2 regions of the Streptomyces sp. NPDC005728 genome follow, and region 2 is predicted to be linked to the other one. Evidence: riboswitches for the same ligand, from Rfam matches in the RefSeq annotation. Region 2 holds a riboswitch; the other holds the start of a gene.
What was found. A riboswitch is a leader RNA that binds a small molecule or an ion and turns the genes downstream of it on or off. The one in region 2 is predicted to bind guanidine.

Region 1: another riboswitch for guanidine. It lies ahead of ABZ471_RS42260 (MBL fold metallo-hydrolase); the one in region 2 lies ahead of ABZ471_RS19565 (multidrug efflux SMR transporter).

Annotation. Positions count from the first base shown of each region.
Region 1 is NZ_JBEXYL010000123.1:14,693-18,086, forward strand. Features, by position in the region: gene ABZ471_RS42255 (XdhC/CoxI family protein) at 1-1,107, shown strand, start outside; gene ABZ471_RS42260 (MBL fold metallo-hydrolase) at 1,135-2,013, opposite strand; guanidine-III (ykkC-III) riboswitch at 2,026-2,093, opposite strand; gene ABZ471_RS42265 (PP2C family protein-serine/threonine phosphatase) at 2,179-3,381, opposite strand.
Region 2 is NZ_JBEXYL010000026.1:76,472-79,865, forward strand. Features, by position in the region: gene ABZ471_RS19560 (transglycosylase domain-containing protein) at 1-1,420, shown strand, start outside; gene ABZ471_RS19565 (multidrug efflux SMR transporter) at 1,436-1,756, opposite strand; guanidine-III (ykkC-III) riboswitch at 1,794-1,866, opposite strand; gene ABZ471_RS19570 (co-chaperone GroES) at 1,947-2,306, opposite strand; gene ABZ471_RS19575 (DUF3618 domain-containing protein) at 2,371-2,703, opposite strand; gene bcp (thioredoxin-dependent thiol peroxidase) at 2,796-3,263, shown strand; gene ABZ471_RS19585 (HNH endonuclease signature motif containing protein) at 3,368-3,394, shown strand, end outside.

The sequences.
Region 1 (3,394 bases), on a different contig from region 2:
CCACGCGGACCCGGCGCCGCCCTCGCCGTCGACGACGAGGGCACCGTCATCGGCTCGGTCTCCGGCGGGTGCGTGGAGGGCGCGGTCTACGACCTGTGCCGGCAGTCGCTCCGGACGGGCGAGAGCGTCACGGAACGATTCGGCTACAGCGACGAGGACGCCTTCGCCGTGGGACTGACCTGCGGCGGGACCATCGAGGTGCTGATCACGCCGGTGACCGGGCCGGCGTCCGGCCGCACGGTCCTGACGTCCGCCCTCTCGGCCGCCGTCCGGGGCGAACCGGCGGCCCTCGCACGGGTCGCCCGCGGCCCGGCGGAACTCCTCGGCCGGGCCCTGCTCGTGCGGCCCGACGGCACGTACGACGGCGGACTCGGCGGCCGTCCGGACCTGGACCGGACGGCAGCGGCCGAGGCCCGCGCCCTGCTGGAGGCAGGGCGCACCGGCACCGTGGACATCGCCGCGGACGGCTCGCACTGCCCCGGAGGCGTCACCCTGCTCGTCGAGTCGAACGTGCCGCCCCCGCGCATGATCGTATTCGGCGCGGTCGACTTCGCGTCCGCACTGGCGCGTGCCGGCAAGTTCCTCGGCTACCACGTGACGGTGTGCGACGCCCGCCCCGTCTTCGCCACGCAAGCCCGCTTCCCCGACGCCGACGAGGTCGTCGTCGACTGGCCCCACCGCTACCTGCGCCGCACCGGAACCGACGGCCGTACGGTCCTGTGCGTGCTCACCCACGACGCGAAGTTCGACGTACCCCTGCTGAAGGCGGCCCTCGCGATGCCGGTGTCCTTCGTCGGCGCGATGGGCTCGCGTCGCACCCACGAGGAACGCAATCGGCGTCTGCGCGAAGAAGGCGTCAGCGAGCGGGAGCTGGCCCGGCTGCGCTCCCCGATCGGCCTCGACCTCGGCGCCCGTACACCGGAGGAGACCGCCCTGTCGATCGTGGCGGAGATCGTCGCCGCCCGGCGGGGCGGGACGGGCGCGCCCCTGACCGGCACCAAAAAATCGATTCACCGCGACGGGGGAGCGCCACCCCGGGACGGCGAGGCGACGGCCGCCAGAGGAACCGGCCCGACGAGGGCTCAGGCAGCGGCGTCGACGGCGTAGGCCGAGGACGGGTCCGCCCTGGAACGCTCAGTCCGAGGGGCAGAGGACGAAGTCGGAGTGGGCGCGCCAGGTGCGGTCGTCGCCGAGCCGGGCGAGCGCGTCCCGGATCCGCCGGAGGTGGGCCGGGGTGAGCTGCAGCGGGGGCTCGTCGGGCTGGTAGGTGGTGCGGACCGGGTAGTCCACGCCCGGCTCGGTGGTCATCTCGATGTGGCAACCGAGCACATGGGTGACGGGCCGGCGGTCGGCGAACTCGATCAGGCGCTCGATGCTGCGGGTGAAGGCCGGGACGTCCTGGAGGTAGAGCCGCCCGGGGTAGACGCTGTCCCCGGTGAGCAGGAGGCCGGTCGGCGGGTCGTAGAAGCTGACGGCGGCCTCGTGGTGGCCCGGGGTGGCCAGGCACTCCAGGACCCGGCCGCCCAGATCGACAGGGGCGACGGCTTCCGGATCCGTGTCGAACCCGAAGTACCGCCAGGCGGTGGCGCGGTCGGCGCCCACCACCGTGGTGTCGGGGCGCTCGGCGAACTGGCCGTCGCCCGCGACGTGGTCACCGTGCCCGTGGGTGTGCAGTACGAGGAGGTGGTAGCCGTCCCGGGGATGCCGGTCGAGCCAGTCCGCGAGGAGCCCGTCGACCACTCGCCGCAGGGGGAAGAACTCGGCGGACTCGGTCGCACCGGTGTCGATCAGCACCGCCCGTTCGTTGCCGCACAGCAGGAACAGGAACGGTGCCTCGTAATGGACCGCCATGTTCTGCCGCAGGATGAACGTGTGCTCGTCGTACGCGTGGACCTGGATGTCCGGGTCCGTGTTGTGCTTGGCCGACGGCGAACCGTGGATCCACCGGACGTCCAGAGGGTGCGCCGGGGGAGGGACGCGGGGGAAGTCGATGAGATGCGTGCCGCTGCTCACGATGTCTCCGTGTATGCGTCGTCTTGGCGGACCGGGTACGGCGCACATCTCGTCCGGGGCAGGCACGTCCGAGCCTCCGGCGGGACGCTACCACGCCGTCCGGCACCTCGAAGGCTCCCGGACTGCGTCGGCACGTATCCCGACGCCGGAGCAGTGCGCCCGCTGTCACCCCGGCTCGCCGCTCCGGCGCTCCCGGGCCGTCGGCCCGGCCGATGCGGCCGGTTCGTCGGCGACCAGGCAGACGGTGAGTGCCGCGGTGTCGTCCTGCAGGCCGTCGGCGCTATATGCCAGCAGGTCGCTGTGGAGCCGTTCCAGCAGTTCTTCGGGCGGCAGAGGCCCCCAGGAGCGGAGACGCTCGAGCAGGGGGTAGAAGGTGCCGGAGGAGTCGCGGGTCTCCGTGATGCCGTCCGTGTACAGCAGGAGCTCTTCGCCGGGACGGAAGTCGTAGATGTCGACGTGATACAGGTCTTCGACGAGCATGCCGAGGTTCAGCGGCGGACCCGAGTTCCCCCGGTCCAGCTCGCGTACCTCGTCGGGGCGGATGAGGAGCGGGGGCGGATGGCCGCAGTTGACGACCCGGACGACATGCCCGTCGCTGGGGATCTCTGCGAAGACGGCGGTGACGAACCGCTCGCCCAGCTCCGTTCCGCCCAGCTGCATCGCCCTGCGGTCCATGCTCGTCTCCACGTGGTCCGCCAGAGTGGGAAGGTCCGGTTCGTCATGGGCCGCCTCGCGGAACGCGCCGAGCAGGGCGGCGGCGGTCTCGACCGCGAGCAGCCCCTTGCCGCGGACGTCGCCGATGAGCAGCCGGACCCCGTACGGAGTGGGGACGGCCTCGTAGAGGTCGCCGCCGATGCGTGCTTCCGCAGCGGCGGACAGGTACAGGCTCTCGAGGCGCAGGTTGCCGATCCGGTGCGGGACCGGTCTGAGCAGGACGCGCTGCGCGATCTCGGCCACGAAGCGCACGTCGGCGAGCATGCGGTCACGGCGCGTCCGATGGGCGGCCAGGATCGTGCCGAGCGCGCCCACCAAGGCAGTGCAGATGTAGGACGCCACATAGTGGCGGTCCCACAGGTAGCCGACGGATCGGCCCGCACAGCACGGGGTACCGGCCAGCACACCTTCGAAGCCGACGGCGAACACCGTGGCGCCGGCGACGACGAGGGGGCCGTGGGCGAAGGCGGTCACCAGAGGAACGGCGATCAGCGCGAAGCTCACCGGCCAGTCCACGGGTGTCAGAGGTTCGAGCAGCAGAAGCACGATGACGTACAGGACCGGGAGCCAGCGCATCCACGCCGGGGGCGCGGGCAGCTGCGTCCGTACGGCCATGGCGGCCTCCGGCTCCCCACGGGTGTGCCGGTGCCTCACCCGTAGCTCCTGC
Region 2 (3,394 bases):
CCGCATCACGACCACCTTCCAGAAGACCAAGCAGAACGCCTTCGTCAAGGCCGTGAACGACCAGCTGATGTCCAAACTGGACAAGAAGAACCGCAAGGTCGACACCTACGTCCGCGCCGGCGGCGCCTCCGTCGACCCCAAGACCGGCAAGGTCGTCGCCCTCTACGGCGGCATCGACTACGTGAAGCAGTACACCAACGGCGCCACCCGCGGTGACTTCCAGGTCGGCTCCACGTTCAAGCCGTTCGTGTTCACCTCCGCGGTCCAGAACGGCTCCACCACCCAGAGCGGCCAGACCATCACCCCGAACACGGCGTACGACGGCACCAGCAGGCGCCCCGTACAGGGCTGGAGCGGCGGCGCCTACGCCCCCTCGAACGAGGACGAGAAGTCGTACGGCGACATCACCGTCCGCAAGGCCACCGATCTCTCGGTCAACTCCGTCTACGCGCAGATGGCCGTCGACGTCGGCCCCGCCAAGGTCAAGGAGACCGCCGTCGACCTCGGCATCCCCGCCGACACCAGGGACCTCCAGCCCTACCCGTCCATCGCCCTCGGCACCGCCACCGCCAGCGTCCTCGACATGGCGGAGGCGTACGCCACGCTCGCCAACCACGGCAAGCACGGCACGTACACGATGGTCGAGAAGATCACCAAGGACGGCAAGGAAGAGGTCAAGCTGCCCGACCGGGAGACCAAGCAGGCCGTCAGCCGCGAGGCCGCCGACACCACCACCTCCGTCCTGCAGAGCGTGGTCGACAACGGCACCGCCACCGCAGCCCAGGCAGCGGGCCGCCCCGCGGCCGGCAAGACCGGCACCGCCGAGGAGGACACCGCCGCCTGGTTCGCGGGCTACACCCCCGACCTCGCCACCGTGGTCTCCGTCATGGGCCAGGACCCGGTCACGGCCAAGCACATGCCGCTGTACAACGCCCTCGGTCAGCCACGTATGAACGGCGGCGGCCCGCCCACCGACATCTGGGCGCAGTACACGAGCGACGCGCTGAAGGGCCGGTCGGTCACCGACTTCGACCTGGAGCTCCAGCAGGGCGCCGACGTGATCCAGACCCCCAGCACCGAGCCCACCGACCAGCCCGGCACCGGAGGCCAGGACACCGGCGGCACGAGCACGGACGGCGGCCAGGACACCGGGGGCGCCACGACCGACGGCGGCCAGGACACCGGCGGCACCCCCACCGGCGGCACCCCCACCAACGGCGGTACGACGACGGACGGCGGCACCCCCACCGACGGCGGCGGCACCACCACGGCCGGCGGCACGATCGCCGGGACCACGGGCGGCGATCCGACCACCGGCGGCGGCACCCCGGGCGCGCCCACCGGCGGAGGCACGGACACAGGCGGCGATCCGACCACCGGCGGCACCGGAACCGCCGGCACCCCGACAGGCCAGCCGTAGGAAGGCCCGCAGCCGTCAGTGACCGCCGGTCGCCTTCAGCCCCACCACGGCGACCAGCAGCAGACAGACGAAGAAGATCCGGGCGGCGGTGACCGGCTCACCCAGCACCACCATGCCGAGCACCGCCGCCCCGGCCGCCCCGATGCCGACCCACACGCCGTAGGCGGTACCCATGGGCAGCGACCTGGCGGCATACGACAGCAGCACCATGCTCGCGACGATCCCCGCACCGGTGAACAGACTGGGCACCAGCCGAGTGAACCCGTCGGTGTACTTCATCCCGATCGACCAGCCGACCTCGAGCAGACCGGCGACAACAAGCAGCACCCAGGCCACGACACACACCTCCGAGACGAACGGACGACTCTCCTTCGGTGCGTCGTCTTTGCCTGCATCCCGGTACGGCGCGTCTCGTCGGGCTCCTTCGAACATAGCAAAAGAACGACAAAAGGGGCTGGTGACCACAGTCACCAGCCCCTTCCCGCTCTGGAATCAGAGGTGCTCCGAAATCGGAGGTCCTCCGGAATCAGAGGTAGAGGCCCGTGGAGTCCTCCGCCCCCTCGAACCGGTCCGCGGCCACCGCATGCAGATCCCGCTCCCGCATGAGCACGTACGCCACGCCCCGCACCTCGACCTCCGCCCGGTCCTCCGGGTCGTACAGGACCCGGTCACCCGTCTCCACGGTCCGTACGTTCTGCCCCACCGCGACGACCTCGGCCCAGGCCAGCCGCCGCCCGACCGCCGCGGTCGCGGGAATCAGGATGCCGCCGCCCGACCGCCGCTCGCCCTCACCGGCGTCCTGCCGCACGAGAACCCGGTCGTGCAGCATCCGGATGGGCAGCTTGTCGTGCTGAGGGTTGCTGTGCTCGTTTCTGTTGGCGCTCACGCCTCGAACCTACCTGCCTCGGACCGACCCGTACGACCCGGGCCACCGCTCGACTCCGCCCCCGTCAGCCCTTGCGCCGTCGCCGCGACCCCAGCGCGAACAACCCCACCACCCCGACCGCGACCAGCGCGACCGGCACGACCCGCTCCAGCCTGGGCGAGCCCTCCTCGTCCACGAACTGCGCCCGCACCTCACTCACCACCCGGTTGACCTGGACGTAGGCCCGCCCCACCGTGTGATCGATATGGGCGACGACCTTGGCCTTGGCGTCCCCGACGATCGTCTGCGGATGCACCCGCACCCCGATCTCGTCGAGCGTCTCGGCCAGCACTTCGCGACGGCGCTTGATGTCCGCCTCGATCTGCGCCGGGGTTCTGGTGTCCGACGTGTCCGCCACCGTACGGCCTCCGAAGTCTCCTGATGCTGTCCCGGACAGTCTGTCAGCTCCAGCCTCCACCGCACCGCAACGCCCCCCGTTACGCTGGACCGATGAGCGAGCGACTCCAGCCCGGCGACGTGGCCCCCGCCTTCACCCTCCCCGACGCCGACGGCAACGAGGTGTCCTTGTCGGACCACAAGGGCCGCAAGGTCATCGTCTACTTCTACCCCGCGGCCCTGACCCCCGGCTGCACCAAGCAGGCCTGCGACTTCACGGACAACCTGTCCCTCCTGGCCGGCGCCGGCTACGACGTCATCGGCATCTCCCCCGACAAGCCGGAGAAGCTGGCCAAGTTCCGCGAACAGGAATCCCTGAAGATCACCCTCCTCGCCGACCCCGACAAGAAGGTCCTCGACGCCTACGGCGCCTTCGGCGAGAAGAAGAACTACGGCAAGACCTACATGGGCGTCATCCGCTCCACGATCGTCGTGGACGAGGAGGGCAAGGTCGACCGGGCCCTGTACAACGTCCGCGCGACAGGCCACGTAGCAAAGATCATCAAGGACCTGGGGATCTGAGGACCCGCTTCTGCCGCCGACGGCTCGTACTGGGGTACCCCGGTGCGAGCCGTTTCGCGTTCCGGGCGTGACTGTCCGATAACCGGTTCGTTACTCCGCACGGGCTGCGAACGCGTGGCCGGAGCGGAGGG